DNA from 4 places in the Ruegeria sp. YTSA075 genome. Region 3 is predicted to be linked to each of the others. Evidence: riboswitches for the same ligand, from Rfam matches in the RefSeq annotation. Region 3 holds a riboswitch; each other region holds the start of a gene.

Region 1 (4,208 bases), on a different contig from region 3:
TGCGGTTTTTCTGACCTTGCAAGTCCCGCAAACGCCGAACGTACAGCCAGAGGGGATGTTCAACCCAACCGACCGTGCAGCGGCCAGAACCGTGTCGGTTTCGGCAACTTTGGTGGTGACACCCGAGCTTGCGAACAGGATCTCAGCCTTACTGTCATCATCAGGGACCACATCGTCCAGTTCTGGCTGATCGGCCTCGGATTCAATCGGCGCGCCAAAGCTTTCCTGATGGTAGTTGTCCATGTCATAACCCAGCCCGACCAGTGCCTCGCGAACCGCCTGCATAAAAGGTTCCGGGCCGCAGCAATAGACCTCACGCTCGAGATAGTCAGGCGCCATCAGGCCCAGCATCAACTGGTTGAACTGCCCCTGATACCCCGTCCACGGACGATAACGATCTGCTTCTTCAACGACAAATTTCAAATCCAGTCCCGGGGTCCGGCTGGCCATGTGTTCCAGCCGCTGACGAAAGATGATCTCGGACGGTCGCTTGGCGCAATTGATAAAGACAATATCCAGATCACGCCCCTCATCCCACATGCAGGTGGTCATCGACATCATCGGCGTGATGCCGGACCCGGCAGAGATGAACAGGTATTTGCCTGCCGTGCTTTGAACATTCGAAAACAGCCCGGCAGGCCCGATGGCTTTGATCCGCATGCCGGGTTGTAGGTTGTCCAACATCCAGCGCGTGCCGATGCTGTCTGGCTGGGCCTTGGCGGTGATCGTGATCGACCGTGGCCGCGAGGGAGAAGAAGAGATCGTGTAGGTGCGATGCACAACCCCACCCGGTTGTCCTGGAGCCGGGATTTCCAAAGTCAGGAACTGTCCGGGGTGGTACGCAAACATCGACCCAGACGGGGCGCGAAAAGTGAAACTGGCCGTATTTACCATCTCGGGGACGACTGACACACATTCCAGTGTTTCGGCATCCTGCCAGATACTCACAACAGTGTTGAGATCTTTCATCACCGCTACTCCGCCGCCACTGTTTCGGGGGCCAAGCGACCAACCAGCGTGTTGCAATACCAATCCACGAATTGCAGCACACCAGATTCCTGCGTCGGCGAATACGGGCCAGGCACATAGGCCGGGCTGTTGATACCCAGTTGATTATCCTCGACCACCTGACGGTCTTCGTCATTGGTGGCAATCCAGACCTCGGTCAGACGTTTCAGATCGTAATCGATCCCTTCGACGGCATCCTTGTGAACCAGCCATTTGGTTGTGACCTCGGTCTCAGTCGGGCTGATTGGTGTGACCCGGAACACGATGGAATGATCAGCCAGAAAGTGGTTCCAGGTGGTTGGATAGTGGAATTTCAACAATGCACCTGCATCCGCAAAGGGCGATCGGCCCAGCCAGCGCCGCACAGCGGATTTCCCATCCATTGTATAGCTTTGCGCCCCTTCCTTCAGAGGCATCCGAGCCATACGGAATTGCCCGCCTTCATGCAGGTGGAATTGCGAGGGCATCCCGGCGGCTTCGCATCTGTCAAAATGGGCTTGCATGTGTAGCGGCGTCTCACCCCCTTCGATTCCAGTGACTGCAGGATCATCAGGGAAGGTGCGGCACAGCGCGGGATGGTTGCCACCGCAGTGGTAACACTCGCGGTTATTCTCCCAAACCAGCTTCCAGTTGCCGTTCTCAATGATTGAACTTTCAAAAGCCACTTTGGCGTTGCCCAAATCATGCGGCTCAAGATAGGGGCGTGCGGTATTGGCGAACATGTCGAAATCTGGGGGGTTATCAGCCAGACAGATGTAAACCAACCCGGCAAGCTCACGGCAATGCACTGTCATCAGACCGTGCTGTTTGGGATCGAAATCCGACCCCATATCACGCGCCCACAGCAATGAGCCATCAAGCTCATAGGTCCATTGGTGGTAGGGGCACACCAGTTTGGGTGCATTGCCTTTTGCAGCCTTGCAGATGATCGAACCACGATGGCGGCAGGTGTTGTGAAACGCCCTTACGTGGTTGTCTGCACCACGTACAATGATCACGCGATAGGCACCCACGGTATAGGTAACATAATCCCCTGCTTTCGCCAGTTCACAAGCCGGAATGGCAAACAGCCAGTCGCGATAGTGGATGGCTTCAAGATCGGCCTGAAAAACCTGAGGATCGGTGTAAAAGGCCTGCTCGAGCGCGTGGCCGGGGATGCGACGTGCCAACAGGCTTTGAATGCTGTTCATTTCTGGCTCTCCTGCCGCGCCCCGCGGCATTGCTTGGGCAGATGACAAGGAGGAACCGTCCGGAAGCGCGCGAGGAACACGTCCGAAACATGTGCCCCCACCGCCACCCGCGGTTTGACATATCTGCGAGGCTGGTTTCCGGACTTGAAAGGGGCTTGCGCCCGGCTACGACACCTTCCCGGGATCCTCGTCCCAGTGGTTGATTGTCGAACCTGACCTTCCTTACCGTTGCGGGGGCAGCGCCGGAATTTCACCGGCTTCCCAATTCTCCGCTGCCTGAGACTCAAACAGCGGCACCTCACATGCGCAGGATAAAGTCGTGCCGTTCATATGCTGAGAGACATGCGACATTTTCAGTTTCAAAACAGACATCTTGATGTTCGGGTCGAACCAGCGTTCGCGGAGTAAATTTCTACCATACATCTCAGGCACAAAACCTGCCTTCTTCCGCTTGGTTGGTTTGAGGTTATAAGGGATCTTCATGGCCTGTGCCGTCAGTGACGTGCCAAAGCCCCAAATGCTGAGAGTAGGAGAGCCCCAATGGAAATCAGACCCTTTGGCGTTGAGATGTGGATGAATGAGTTCGAAACAACCTGTGAGCTCAATTTGGCTGAGACCTGCGTTCAGTCCATCACGCTGGGCGAACTGTTCGACATGGCTGGCCAGCACAACAGCATTCTGAACGATCTGTCATCCATGAAGATGACCTATGGCGCAATTGAAGGGTCAGAGCGTCTGCGCGACGCGATCTGTGGCCTGTATGACAATCAGGGCCGCGACAATATCCTGACAACACATGGGACCATTGGCGCGAACTCTCTGGTGCATCAGACACTGGTGTCGCGTGGTGATCACGTGATCTCTGTAATCCCGACCTATCAACAACACTATTCCATCCCCGAAAGCATCGGTGCAGATATTGAACTGCTGCATCTGCGGCCCGAAAACGCCTTTTTGCCCGATCTGGATGAGTTGCGAGCGATGGTGCGACCCGATACGCGCCTGATTGCGATCAACAATCCAAACAACCCAACCGGCGCGCTGATGGATCGTACGATGTTGGAACAGATTGTAGAGATCGCGCGTGGTGTCGATGCCTGGCTGCTTTGTGACGAGGTCTATCGCGGAACGGATCAGACAGGCAACGGCTTCACCGCCGCGGTCGCGGACCTGTACGAAAAAGGGATCAGCACGGCGGGCATGTCCAAGGCCTATTCACTTGCTGGGTTGCGGGTTGGCTGGATCGCGGGACCCAAAGAGTTGATGCATGATGTGATGATCCACCGGGACTACAATACCATCTCGGTCGGCAAGATCGACGAAATGCTAGCCGCTATGGCGCTGGAACACCGCGACAAGATACTGGCGCGTGCGCACCGGATCACCCGCGAAAACCTGCGGATCGTTCAGGATTGGATCACGAACGAGCCGCTGCTCAGCTGGGTGCCGCCAAAATCCGGCACTACGGCCTTGCTGAAATACGATCTGCCAATGTCCTCGCGCGATCTATGCGTGACGCTTTTGCAAGAAGAAGGTGTGATGCTGACGCCGGGCAGTGCGATGGACATGGAGGGCTGGCTGCGGCTTGGCTACTCCAACCCGACAGAGGATCTTAAAGTCGGTCTGGCCCGGTTCTCGGAGTTTCTGGCGCGCCACGCCAAGTCATAGCTAACCAAAGGTCCGCGCACAAAAAATGCAGATTTGAAACCTGTTAACACCCCCTCAAACGTCCTGTCCGATCAAAAGAGACGACAAACCCCATGAAATTGTTAGATGTCAGATCACATGCTGTAGAGGGCATGAAGAGGCTGCAGCGCGAGACCACCCGTGGTCGATTTTCAGAGAGTAAATAATATTGGAATCCGCTACCCAATTCGTTGATACCGCCTTTATTGGGCTATGCTTGTTTTGTGCTAATCTGCTGTTTTTGCGAAAGCGCGATACCGGTGTGTTCATGCCACTGGCCGCTCTGTTTCTTATACAAGGCCTGTCCTCTCTTGGCGCTTTGAT
Region 2 (4,208 bases), on a different contig from region 3:
GCATCCGACCCTCGGGCCCACCACCGCGATGCCAGCCTGCCGCGAAAGCGCCAAGGTCGCTATCGGAAAACGACAACACCACCAGATCGGCCTGGCTTTGGCCCAGATCGAATGGGGTCTCGGATTCCTCTAACCCGTGGCTTTCGCGGAAGACAACGTGCATGTGGCTTACTCGGCAGCCTCGGTCACGCCCACAAGAACATCGCGGATCGCGGCCTCTTTGATGTCATCATGCTCGGCAATAACCACCATGCGCGAGCGGCGGTCTTCGCCGGGTTCCCACGGACGGTCATATTGATGGCGAACACGCGCGCCGACGGCTTGCACCAGCAGGCGCATGGGTTTGCCCAGAACAGCGGCATAGCCTTTGACGCGCAGGATGTTCAACTCTGTCGCCAGACGTTCGATCTTGGTGACCAGATCAAGTGGATCAGACTGTTCGGGCAACTCGACAATGATGCTTTCGAAATCGTCATGTTCGTGGTCATGATGGCCGTCGTGATGCGAGGGTCGCGCATCCATGTCATCCTCGGCAGCGGCCTCCAGGCCCAGCACAACGCGCACATCCACGACACCTTCGGCGACTTCGACCACAGGCAGCGGGCGCGGCGCTTCGGCGGCGATGATTGCTTTGGCCTTTGCCACGCCTTCGGGACCGGCCAGATCCGGTTTGGTCAGCAGGATTATATCGGCGCAGGATATCTGATCCTCGAATACTTCTGACAGCGGGGTTTCATGGTCAATCGAGTCATCCGCCAAGCGCTGGGCATCCACGGCCTCGACATTCGGCGCAAAGCGACCAGCGGCGACAGCCTCGGCATCCGCTAGAGCGATTACGCCATCCACCGTGATTTTAGACCGGATATCTGGCCAATCAAACGCTTTCAGCAGTGGTTTGGGCAGGGCCAGACCGCTGGTTTCGATCAGAATATGTTCAGGGCGCGGCTCTAGCGCCATCAGCGCCTCGATGGTCGGGATAAAATCGTCAGCCACGGTGCAGCAGATGCAGCCGTTCGCCAGCTCCATGATGTTCTCTGCCGGGCAATCCGGGATGGCGCAGGATTTCAGGATATCGCCATCGACACCGACATCACCGAATTCATTGACCACAACGGCCAGGCGTTTGCCCTGCGGGTTCTGCATCAGATGCTTGACCAGCGTGGTTTTGCCCGAGCCCAGAAAGCCGGTGATGACAGTGACGGGAAGTTTTTCGAGAGTAGACATGGGTCAAGCTCCAATCGGGGGAATACGGGCCGCACAGTTTTTGCGGAAATGTTCAGGACGTTCGCGCCATTTGACCAAACCATCGTCAGTGGCCAAATACTTGGTCACACCTTCAATGATCGTTTCGACATGGTCGGTTTCGTTGAGGTTTTCGTAGACAAAAGTCCAACGCGCGGGTCCCCCACGCAGCACGATGGAACAGCCCTGATCGCAATTTGACAGGCATTCCACAGGCTTTAGGTCGATCCCGTCTGGCACGCCGGCCTGTTCCAGCGCCTTGTGCAGCAAGGCACCAGGGCGCTGGGTGTCGTCTTCGATCGCCAGGCCACGGCGGCATGTCGTGCAGACCAGCAGTTCAACTGGTGCGGCTTTATTCATCTCTCTCATCCCCCTTAGTCAAATCTGGGGGACGGGGTTTCATGTGGGCCGATCCAAGCCCCACACCGGAACACCCCGTCCGGTTTCATCTTCGGGCGCTGGCAGGTCTCCCGGCTTGCGGATGTCAGGGTGTATACCCTGTCGGATGTCCCGCCTTCCCAGCCTTTGGCCAGTGGCTTTGGGCACCCTCTCCGGTCACGGTCGCGGGGGCGGCTGCGTTTGGCGGTAAACCCGTTGACGCATTCCCTTTTCATCCTCTTACGAGGACACCAACGGATCGGACATGCGGCACTGATACGGTGCTTGTCAAGCGTGTCGCCGACAACCGCAACGCCGGGTGCAGAAAAACGACCTGTGGCGGTCGTTGGGCGGCATGTCAGGGCTTAGCCTGCGGCTTTCGAAAGGTTTGACAGCGATCACTTCACTGAACCAAATGTTTGACGAATAACTAGACTGCCATTCATAACAGCAGACACGGGCCATTGGCGGGTGCGTTTTGCTCTGGTATCTGGAAGCTTTGTGAGAGTGGTGGGCGACCCTGGAATCGAACCAGGCGTGCGTCTCCGCGAGGGAGTTACAGTCCCCTGCCACACCTTGCGGCCTGTCGCCCACTGTCAGGCGTTGCACCTGACGTGGAGGCGTGATTACTAGCGCACCAAAGGAGCGTCAACAGGAAAATACGGCTTTGACGCAGGAAAGCGAATTCACGGCCCGGAGGCCCTCAGAATGAAAAAACCCAAGTGGGTTGTCGAAAAGGAACAGGCGCGAAAAGCGGCGGCCGCCGAGACGGTTTGGCTGTTTGGTTTGCACGCCGTGCGCGACGCCTTGATGAACCCCAAACGCCAAAAACTGCGCCTGATTGTAACGCGAAATGCGCAGGACAAACTGGTTGAAGCCATTGAATTTGCGGGGATTGAGGCCGAGATGGTTGACCCGCGCAAATTCAATGCCCCAATTGACGCGGGTTCTGTGCATCAGGGCGCGGCACTTGAAGTTAAGCCCCTGGAGTGGGGCGGTTTGGCCGAGAACTGCATCGGACGGGAACACCCCCGCGTGATCCTGCTGGACCGTGTAACGGACCCGCATAACGTAGGTGCGATTCTGCGGTCAGCCGAAGTGCTGGGTGCAAGCGCGGTGATCGGAACCCGGCATCATTCTGCCCCTGAAACCGGGGCACTGGCAAAAACCGCCAGCGGCGCATTGGAACGCCAGCCTTATCTGAGGGTGCGCAATCTGGCCGATGCCATAACCGAGCTTCAGTCGATGGGGTTTCTGGTGCTCGGTCTGGATGGCGAAGCGGATGAAACTATTGAAATTGCCCTTGGGGATCAAAGGGATCGACCTGTGGCACTGGTATTGGGTGCTGAAGGGCCAGGATTGCGGCAAAAAACCAAGGAAACCGTCGACCAATTGGTGAAAATTGACGCATCGGGGGGATTTGGATCACTGAACGTCTCAAATGCTGCTGCAATCGCCCTATATGCCTCTCGGCACCATTAGCGAGGAGAGTACTATTTCCGGACCGTCCAAAATCGCCACCTGCTGCTACTGCGGTACACGGGCTGCCCTGGTTCTGACAGGACAGAACCGGCATGAGCTGAGTTGTTCCAACTGCGGCGCACCGCTGCACGATCTTAAGAAACTGCCGAAGCACAAGGTTCAGAAATCAAGGCCTGACCAGGTCGCGATAAGTCATGCGGCGTCTCCGAAATCGCGAAAAAAGAAGAAGAAAAAGAGCACGCTTTATCGTGTTCTGGATGAGGCCTGGGATGTCATAGAAGACATCTTTGACTAAGGGCTGCTCCGCACTCGCAAGGATGTTCACATCCACGTCAACTGGGGTTTCACAGCCGCCCAAAAGTTGCATCTTAGTCGCTCGATTCTTTGTCACGGGACCCAGATGCAAAACCGCCGTTTCCTATTCGGTATACTGACAGCCATCGCCCTTGCGCCCGTCGCTTGGGCGCAGGACAAGCCTGTCTATTATGCGACCGAAGGGGCCGCGATGGCGGGGTATGATCCGGTGTCCTATTTCGACAGTGCTGCACCGGTTCGGGGTGAGCCGAGCATTGCTGTCATGTGGAAAGGGGCCCAGTGGCATTTTGCGTCACAGGAAAATCGCGAGCGGTTTGAAAGTAACCCGCGCGCCTTTGCACCTCAGTTCGGGGGCTATTGTTCCTATGCGATGGCAAATGGGGTTCTAAAAAGCACTGACCCCATGGCATGGCAGGTCGTGGATGGGCGTTTGTATCTCACTCATTCCCCAGCAGTTGAACGGATGTGGGAACAGGACAGAGCGGCGAATATTCATCTGGCCGAGGAAAATTGGCCCGTCATTCTGTACGAAGACTAGCCGATTGTCCGTATTTTGTGAAAAGTCATCACAAAAATGAGCGCATGGTCTTTTTTTTTACCAGATCATGCCTAAATGTCACAGTGACCGCGGAACGGAACTGCCGCGGGTCATTTCACTGTCCCTCGTTCCAACAACTGGCGCCCAAGGCTTCTTGGGCGCTTTTTTCTTTTTTGCGGCTATGATTAGGATGCAACCATGGCAAACTACTCTGACGCGCATCTGAAAACCATCCTGCAACGCACCAAAACCA
Region 3 (4,208 bases):
ATGGGTGGAGGTTCTGGATCGGTACATTGGCATGATGCTGTTTCCCTTTTGCCCCGGTTGCGATATGCGGGGAATGTGCGTTATAGCGCACGTACCATATGTGCGCTATAACGCACAAGAAGATTCGAAAGACAATGGCATGGCTCCGGACGACATAACACTAAAGCTAAGGGATGTGAGGGCCGCTTCGGGGTTGAGCCTGTCGAAAGTCGCTGAGATGACAGGCGTCAGCAAAGCGATGCTAGGTCAGATCGAACGGGGCGAATCAAGCCCGACGATCGCCACGCTGTGGAAGATTGCCAAAGGGTTTCAACTGCCGCTCAGCGCGTTGATCGACACCGTGAATGGTGATCCTTCGGTTTTTAAGACCGTCACCTTTCCCGGCAGTATCGAGGTTAAGATTGTCTTTCCCTTTGATCCAGCATTGGGGGCAGAGACGTTTCACGTCCAGCTCGCCCCCAACCAAAGCCATGAGTCCCCCGCCCATGCCGCTGGTGTGACCGAGGAGGTCTTTGTGCTCAGCGGCACGCTGGACATTCTGAAAGGTGAGGCTTGGGTGCCCTTGCAATCGGGTCAGGGGCTGCGATTTGCAGCGGATCTCCCGCATGGCTATCGAGCGGGCGCTGAAGGGGCGGCGTTTTTGAACATGCATCACTATGCGCAACAGCCAGATGTTCCAGATAACGGCAAGGTTCATTGATGAGCGAGTTTTTCAACAGCCTGACAATTGTGGATGCCATCGGCTCTTTCGGGGCCCTGATCGTGGTTGCTGCCTATTTCGCCACGCAGATGCGATACATGAATTCCGAAGATCTGGCCTTTCCCGTCGTAAATCTGCTGGGGTCCGTTTTGATTGTCTATTCGCTGCTTCAGAACTTCAATCTGGCGTCGATGCTGATTGAAGGCTTCTGGATTGTCATTAGCGTGATCGGTATCATTCAGCATTTCAGGTTGCGCCGCGCAGGGTAGCGCGGCGCAACAGGGTTATGCAGCGTTGTGAAGGCGTGGTGTAAACAGGCCAATCCGGCCAAAATCCCGCATGGATTTTGCCGCGGCCAAAACGGCCAGATCAGCCAGCGGTTCAACCAGGATAACCAGCATGTACGCAGCGCCAAAGCTGACGACGGCGGTGAGGTTTTCTGCACCAAATCCTTGGCCATAGAAGGCCCAGAACGCCACCCAGATGACGACACCGCCCTGATAGGCCGTCGACAGCGCAAGCGCCTGAGAATACTTCAGATCAATGTAGGCCGTATTCGGTGCGATGATGCGATTGGCCAAGGCCTGCAGCGCAAAAAGCGGCACCAGCAGTGTTGTCATGTTCATCCCGAACTGAGGCAGGTCGAAAGGCGCCAGGAAAAATCCCTGAATGAACAGGCCCGCAATCAAGCCGATGGCGGCAGGGGCTGCACCGAACAACAAAAACAGGGTCGATCCCAGAATGAAGTGTACTTCTGACACTCCGACCGGGAAGTGTGGCAATACTTCAAAGAAGGTAAAAACCAGCCCCGTGGTCAGGGCTGAGCGAATGGCGAGGCTGGCAAGGCCGCTGCTTTTCAGACTGTCCCATGCCAGTTTAGCGGTATAGAGCCCCGCGCCGGTTGCGGTCGCGTAGCTCAGGACAAGTTTGGCGCCATTTACGACGCCCGGTTCGATATGCATAGTTTGGTCTCCTTCCCGTCACACCCGACGGCAGAAAGGTTTCAAAATTGGGCTTTCACCCGGTTTGCACATGGCAGGTCTCCTGACTTGCGGATTGGCTTCGATCCCGGCCTTCCCAACCGATTGCTTCGGTCAGTGGCCATGATGGGGTGAAACTCCGCCTACAGTTGCGGGGGCAGCTCCGGAATTGACAGGTATTGTCGCACCGGATTCCCTTTTCATTCCTCGGGGGAAATTCCCCTTCGGAAACCATGTCAGGCAGGTGTCTGGCACCGGGTGCCACCTGTCAAGCAGGCAAACGCGTATGTTTGGAAAAAATTGCCAGTTCCCAGGAGTGCAGGCCTTGGCATGGCTTGCACGTTTGGCCGCTCGGATATAGGGAAACTCAGACTCGCTTAGGGGAGGCTTTGATGCAAGACGATCCGAAAACCCTGGTTTCCACCGACTGGCTTGCCGCCCATATCAAGGACCCCGATCTGCGGGTGCTGGATGGGTCGTGGTACCTGCCGCAGCATGGGCGCGATGCCAAAGCCGAATATGATGCAGGTCATATCTCGGGCGCGCGGTTCTTTGATATCGACGATATTGCCGATCATCGCTCGGACCTGCCGCATATGATGCCTCCGGTCGAGAAGTTCATGTCACGCCTGCGCTCGATGGGCGTGGGGGATGGACATCAGGTGGTTGTCTATGATGGCTCTGGCCTGTCCTCAGCTGCGCGCGTCTGGTGGATGTTCCGCCTGATGGGGCAGGACAACATTGCCGTGCTGGATGGCGGTCTGCCAAAATGGCAGGCCGAAGGGCGCGAGATCGAGGATTTGCCCCCAGTAATCCGGGATCGTCATATGACCGTGCGGGTTCAGAACCATCTGGTGCGCGACGTGACACAAGTGTCTGCCGCCGCCAAGCTGGCTGATCATGAGATCATCGATGCCCGTTCCGCCGCCCGCTTTGCCGGAACGGAACAAGAGCCGCGCGAAGGTTTGCGCTCGGGCCATATCCCCGGCTCACGCAATGTGCCCTTCGGAACGCTGTTGAACAAGAACGGGACGATGAAATCACCCGAAGAGTGCCGCGCTGTGTTCGAAGCCGCAGGCGTTGATTTGTCCAAGCCTGCAATCACCTCATGCGGATCGGGTGTGACGGCGGCAATCCTTAGCCTTGCGCTTGAGCGCATGGGTAAAAAAGACCACGCGCTTTATGACGGCTCCTGGGCTGAATGGGGTGCCTTCCCAACCCTGCCCGTCGCAACTGGAGAGACCTGATGTTCGAAAACCTTAAGCCGCAGCCAGCCGACAAGATCCTGGCGCTGATGCAGATGTACCGCGAAGACCCGCGCGATCAAAAGATCGATCTGGGTGTTGGCGTCTACAAGAATGCCGAAGGTGTTACCCCGGTAATGCGTGCGGTCAAAGCTGCCGAAAAGCGCATTCTGGAGGAGCAGGAGAGCAAAGCCTATACCGGTCTGGCCGGTGATCCGGCTTATTCCGATGCGATGATCGGCTTGATCCTTGGCGATGCGGTGCCGCGCGCCAATATTGCGGCCGTTGCGACTCCGGGTGGTACAGGTGCCTGCCGTCAGGCGTTCGAGATGATCCGTATGGCCAACCCTGAGGCGCGCGTATTTGTATCGAACCCGACATGGCCCAACCACCTGTCGATCCTGAATTATCTGGGCATCGAGACGGTCGCTTATCGCTATTTCGATGGCGAAACCCGTGGCGTCGATTTCGACGGTATGATCGAGGACCTAAAAACCGCCAAGGCGGGCGACGTGGTTCTGCTGCACGGTTGCTGCCACAATCCGACCGGCGCGAACCTGAACATGGTGCAATGGCAAGAGGTCGTGAACCTAATCAATGCGCAAGGCTTGGTTGCGATGATCGACATCGCCTATCAGGGCTTTGGCGACGGTCTTGAGGAAGACGCGCAGGCAGCCCGTCTGGTGGCCTCGTCTGTCAAAGAGTGCCTGATCGCGGCGTCTTGTTCGAAGAACTTCGGCGTCTATCGTGAGCGGACCGGCCTACTGATGGCGATCAGCGATGATGCGGCGCAGACGTCATTGAACCAGTCGACGCTTGCCTTCCTGAACCGCCAGAACTATTCGTTCCCGCCGGATCATGGCGCACGGGTCGTGACCACCATCCTGAACGACGACGCCTTGCGCGCCGACTGGGCCGCTGAGCTGGAGGAGGTTCGCCTCTCCATGCTGGGTCTGCGTCAGCAGCTGGCGGATGAGCTTCAGCGTCTGACCGGGTCGGATCGGTTCAGTTTTGTCGCCCAACATCGCGGTATGTTCTCGCGTCTGGGTGCTGCACCTGAACTGGTCGAGAAACTGCGTGCGGACCACGGGATCTACATGGTCGGCGACAGCCGCCTGAACATAGCCGGTCTGAATGCGACTACAGTGCCTATTCTGGCGAAGGCGATTGTAGACGTTGGAGTCTAAGCGGCACTTCATAGCGAAACAAAAGCCGCTCAGATCAGTGCGGCTTTTTTGTTTTCAGAGTCGAGCAAAAGAAAAGGCCGGGCAAGAACGCCCGGCC
Region 4 (4,208 bases), on a different contig from region 3:
GGAGGCCGAGATGTTTCTCAGCGGCACCGGACTGCCAATCTTGTACCGAGCAGTGGCGATGGCGGCGGGTCAAACCAATATCTCCGCGCGCCCGGCACGGGACATCCTGCAGGATGCACGATCCGGTACTGATCCGCACGCAGTCCAAACCGCAGCGCTGTTCACAACGCATCTGGGCGCTCTACTAGGGGATATGGCCGTCACATTGATGCCGATTGGCGGCGTCTTTTTGGTCGGCGGCGTGGCGGAAAAAAACCGTTGGCTGTTCGGAGACAGTTTTCTGGATGCCTTCAACAATGGTGGCCGGTTCAGCGAGCTGCGGCGCGGAATGGATCTCTATGTCTCCGAACAGGTCGAATTTGGCATTGTTGGCGCTAACAACTTCTGCAAAAATGCCCTCATGCGGTAGAACCGCCTGACAATTCTCAATGAAGGAACGCGGGATGATCCTGTGCTGCGGAGAAGCGCTGATCGATATGATCACCGAGCCTACAGTCTCGGGTGCCCAAGGGTATGTACCCCATTCTGGAGGTGCAATTTTCAACACGGCGATCGCGTTGGGGAGATTGGGCGCGCCTGTTGGCATGCTGACCGGCTTGTCGTCCGATATGTTTGGTGAACAATTGGCAGAAACGCTGAAAGCGAGCCATGTGGATACATCCCATGTGATCACCAGCGACCGCCCCACCACGTTGGCGTTTGTGAAACTGGTCGATGGACACGCGTCGTACAACTTTGTTGACGAAAATACTGCCGGGCGCATGCTTCGGCCTGAGGATATGCCCGACCAATTGCCTGCGATCTCGACCCTGTATCTAGGCGGTATCAGTCTTGCCTGCGAACCCTGCGCCGATGCTTATGCTGCCCTGCTGAGCCATCACGGGGCGGATCGGGCCGTAATGCTGGACCCCAACATCCGACCGGGATTTATTCAGGATCAGACCAGATACCGCACCCGTTTGAATGCCATGATTGCGCAGACTGATATCCTCAAAGTCTCGGATGAGGATCTGGACTGGATCATTCCGGGGCCCGAAACCCATGCCGAAAAGGTGCCTTTGTTGCTGCAAGCCGGGCCCTCGGTTGTGATTGTTACACGTGGGAGCCAAGGAGCCTCGGGCTATCTACGCGATGGCTCGGAAACCACGATACCGGTTAAAGCGGTTCAGGTTGTCGATACGGTGGGGGCGGGTGATACGTTCAACGCTGGTGTACTGGCCGAACTTCACCGTTCTGGGCATCTGACCGAACCCGCGCTACGCGATCTGACAACAGAGTGCCTGCGCGCCGCTCTAGCGTTGGGTGCAGATGTTGCAGCAGTCACCGTGTCGCGTGCCGGGGCCAACCCACCCTGGGCGCATGAGCTTTAGTCCCCAAAAGGGAAGTCACATGAAACGTTCCGACATCAACCGCATCAAGACCGAAGCACAGGCCTTTATCCAGTCTTTCGGGTTCATCCTGCCCCCATTTGCCGACTGGTCCCCGGATCAGATGCGCAGCGCCAAGGCCGACACGATCCGCGCCCGGGGGCTGGGATGGGACATCACCGATTACGGGCAAGGCAAATTTGATGAGCTTGGCCTGTTCCTGTTCACCCTGCGCAATGGGGATGAGAATGATCTGAGCCAGGGCCGCGGGATGCTCTATGCCGAGAAACTACTGATCTCGCGCGACAAGCAGCTGTCGCCAATGCATCGCCACATCGTCAAAGCCGAAGATATCATCAACCGGGGCGGCGGCGATCTGGTGATGGAGATCTATGCCTCGGACCCCGACGGCAGCGTCGACCGCGACACACCAGTTGTGGTTCCCAGTGATGGATGCGACATCACCATCACTCCTGGTGAGTTGCTGCGCCTGAAACCCGGCGAAAGCGTAACATTGATGCCCGGTATCTGGCACGCCTTCTGGGCCGAGCGCGGGGATTGCCTAATCGGCGAGGTCTCAACCGTAAACGACGACCGCACCGATAACGTCTTCGAACAACCCATCCCGCGCTTTGCCACGATCGAAGAAGATACCGAGGCCGAATTCCTGCTGGTTGCGGATTACTGATCCACCCCGTATCTGACACGAGCCTCTCAGCGATTGCTTGACAAGCTTGCCTTCTCCAGAATAGCTGGCCTGTGATGGTTCCCGCTACTTTGATTGCGGGATGAAAATGGGAATACGGTGCGGCCCCGGGACACCCGGGTCAGGCCAAATCCGTGACTGCCCCCGCAACTGTAAGCGGTGAGCAACGCCAAATCACCACTGGCCCGAAAAGGCCGGGAAGGTTGGCCAAGCAACGACCCGCAAGTCAGGAGACCTGCCATCACCTGTGAAACCAACCCGGGACGGGGCGTCCTGGAAGGAGGATTGATGGCAGATTTGCGCCCTTACAGGACCGGTACTTTCTATGCGGGCATTTTGCGCGTTGAGGATAGCCGTGGACAAAACACCTGACCACTTTGTGCTGATCTGCTCGACCTGCCAGGGTGAGATCGAAGCCAGCGCCGCCCAAAGTCTGCTGGACGCGTCGCTGCCCGACGGGTTCGCTACGCGACTGATCCCATGTATGGCAGGATGCGAACGTCCCATGGCCATAGGTCTGCAAGCCGAAGGCAAAGCCCAATACCTGTTTGGCGATATTCAAAGCACTGCCGATCTGGATGCGATCGCCACCTTCGCCCATCAGTACCGCGACAGCGAGAGCGGCTGGACCAGCGCAACGGATCGCCCCCCCGCCTTGCTGTTCAAAACTCTGGCACGTCTGCCCCGTCTTCCAAAGGCGGGTAAGGCATGAGCTTTCTGGTCGCGGAGAATCTGGAATACTACGCCCTGAATGGCGATGTGTTGCTACAAGACGTCTCATTCTCTTTGGAAGAAGGGGCCATACTTGCCATTGCCGGTCCGAACGGTGCCGGCAAAACAACGCTGCTGAACCTGATCTGCGGGGTCGAGCGTCTGGCGCTGGGGGACGTGCGGATCAACGGTCAAAGCCTGCGCAGCCTGTCTGCGCAAGAACGCGCCCGGACCATTGCGGTTGTTGGTCAGCAGGAACTGCCCGATGGCCGCCTAAAGCTGCGCGACTACGTTGCGCTGGGTCAGATTCCCATTCAAAGCGACCGCTCGGCGAAAGACCACAAGATGGATCTTGCGTGCGTTCTGCGCACAACCGAGCTGACCCATCTGGCGGATAAGCCGATGCAGCGGCTCTCGGGCGGCGAACGCCAACGCGCCCATATCGCGCGTGCATTGGCTCAGAACCCCTCGCTGTTGTTTCTGGACGAGCCCACCAATCATCTGGACCCCGATGCCAAGGGGCACATGCTGTCGCTGGTTGCCGAACTGGGCGTGACGGTGGTGATGATCGTACACGACCTTGTCATGATCCCGGAATTCGCCAGCCATGTCGCGCTGATGAAATCCACACGCATGACGGGCTTTGGGCCAGTCGACCAGATACTAACGCCGGATCATGTGCGCGACACTTTTGGTGTTGACTACCTGTGCTTCCAGCACGAAGGGCGCATGATCCCGGCGCTGGATATCCGAAAACGAACGCTTTCATCTTAACAGGAGAGATTGATGAAACAAAAACTTTGGTCAGCTTTGATGATCACCGGCTTGGCCAGCAGCGCGGCAGCCCATGAGGTAACCGTGGACAATTGCGGCGAACCGCTGGTGTTCGAAACCATGCCCGAACGGCTGGTGGTGCATGATATGAACATGACCGACATGGCCTTTGCGCTTGGCCTACAAGACCGGATCGTTGGTTTGACCGGAATCACCGGCTGGTACAAGACCAGCCCAGATTTCGACAAGCTGCGCGGCGACATCCCCGAGCTCGCACCAAAATACCCAACCGTCGAAAACCTGGTCGCGGCCGAACCCGACCTGTTCTTCGCGGGCTGGTACTACGGCATGAAGCCCGGCGGCGACGTGACGCCGGACACCCTGGCCCCGTTCGGCATCAAGACCATGATCCTGACCGAAAGCTGCGTGCATCTGGACAAAGACCGCCCTGAGGCCAGCATGGACCTGCTGTTCAACGATGTGCTGCGTCTGGGTCAGGTCATGCATGTCGAGGAGAAGGCCGAGGTACTGGTTGCAGGCTGGAAAGAACAGCTGGCTGCCATCGAAGCCAAAACCGCCGATCTGGCCAAACCCCGTGTCTTCCTGCTGGACGGTCCAGCGGATGCGCCCTTCACCGCTGGCAAATTCGC

The links. Region 3 has a riboswitch for cobalamin ahead of AC2FGE_RS15830 (energy-coupling factor ABC transporter permease). Riboswitches for the same ligand answer to the same signal wherever they lie in the genome.
Region 1: another riboswitch for cobalamin. It lies ahead of AC2FGE_RS04345 (aromatic ring-hydroxylating oxygenase subunit alpha); the one in region 3 lies ahead of AC2FGE_RS15830 (energy-coupling factor ABC transporter permease).
Region 2: another riboswitch for cobalamin. It lies ahead of AC2FGE_RS11765 (DUF1636 family protein); the one in region 3 lies ahead of AC2FGE_RS15830 (energy-coupling factor ABC transporter permease).
Region 4: another riboswitch for cobalamin. It lies ahead of AC2FGE_RS05580 (DUF1636 family protein); the one in region 3 lies ahead of AC2FGE_RS15830 (energy-coupling factor ABC transporter permease).

What each region holds. Positions count from the first base shown of each region.
Region 1 is NZ_JBXWNG010000002.1:249,349-253,556, reverse strand. Features, by position in the region: gene AC2FGE_RS04350 (FAD-binding oxidoreductase) at 1-969, opposite strand, end outside; gene AC2FGE_RS04345 (aromatic ring-hydroxylating oxygenase subunit alpha) at 975-2,198, opposite strand; cobalamin riboswitch at 2,311-2,514, opposite strand; gene AC2FGE_RS04340 (aminotransferase) at 2,739-3,866, shown strand; gene AC2FGE_RS04335 (helix-turn-helix domain-containing protein) at 4,153-4,208, shown strand, end outside.
Region 2 is NZ_JBXWNG010000005.1:156,343-160,550, reverse strand. Features, by position in the region: gene cobN (cobaltochelatase subunit CobN) at 1-163, opposite strand, end outside; gene cobW (cobalamin biosynthesis protein CobW) at 169-1,224, opposite strand; gene AC2FGE_RS11765 (DUF1636 family protein) at 1,228-1,602, opposite strand; cobalamin riboswitch at 1,686-1,891, opposite strand; tRNA gene AC2FGE_RS11760 (tRNA-Tyr) at 2,129-2,212, opposite strand; gene rlmB (23S rRNA (guanosine(2251)-2'-O)-methyltransferase RlmB) at 2,329-3,102, shown strand; gene AC2FGE_RS11750 (hypothetical protein) at 3,083-3,397, shown strand; gene AC2FGE_RS11745 (YHS domain-containing (seleno)protein) at 3,503-3,955, shown strand; gene AC2FGE_RS11740 (CoA-binding protein) at 4,154-4,208, shown strand, end outside.
Region 3 is NZ_JBXWNG010000009.1:106,929-111,136, reverse strand. Features, by position in the region: gene ilvD (dihydroxy-acid dehydratase) at 1-33, opposite strand, end outside; gene AC2FGE_RS15840 (helix-turn-helix domain-containing protein) at 140-700, shown strand; gene AC2FGE_RS15835 (CBU_0592 family membrane protein) at 700-969, shown strand; gene AC2FGE_RS15830 (energy-coupling factor ABC transporter permease) at 985-1,662, opposite strand; cobalamin riboswitch at 1,718-1,931, opposite strand; gene sseA (3-mercaptopyruvate sulfurtransferase) at 2,073-2,927, shown strand; gene AC2FGE_RS15820 (amino acid aminotransferase) at 2,927-4,111, shown strand.
Region 4 is NZ_JBXWNG010000002.1:530,312-534,519, forward strand. Features, by position in the region: gene AC2FGE_RS05565 (glucokinase) at 1-409, shown strand, start outside; gene AC2FGE_RS05570 (carbohydrate kinase family protein) at 444-1,370, shown strand; gene AC2FGE_RS05575 (D-lyxose/D-mannose family sugar isomerase) at 1,390-2,055, shown strand; cobalamin riboswitch at 2,114-2,330, shown strand; gene AC2FGE_RS05580 (DUF1636 family protein) at 2,429-2,785, shown strand; gene AC2FGE_RS05585 (ABC transporter ATP-binding protein) at 2,782-3,558, shown strand; gene AC2FGE_RS05590 (ABC transporter substrate-binding protein) at 3,571-4,208, shown strand, end outside.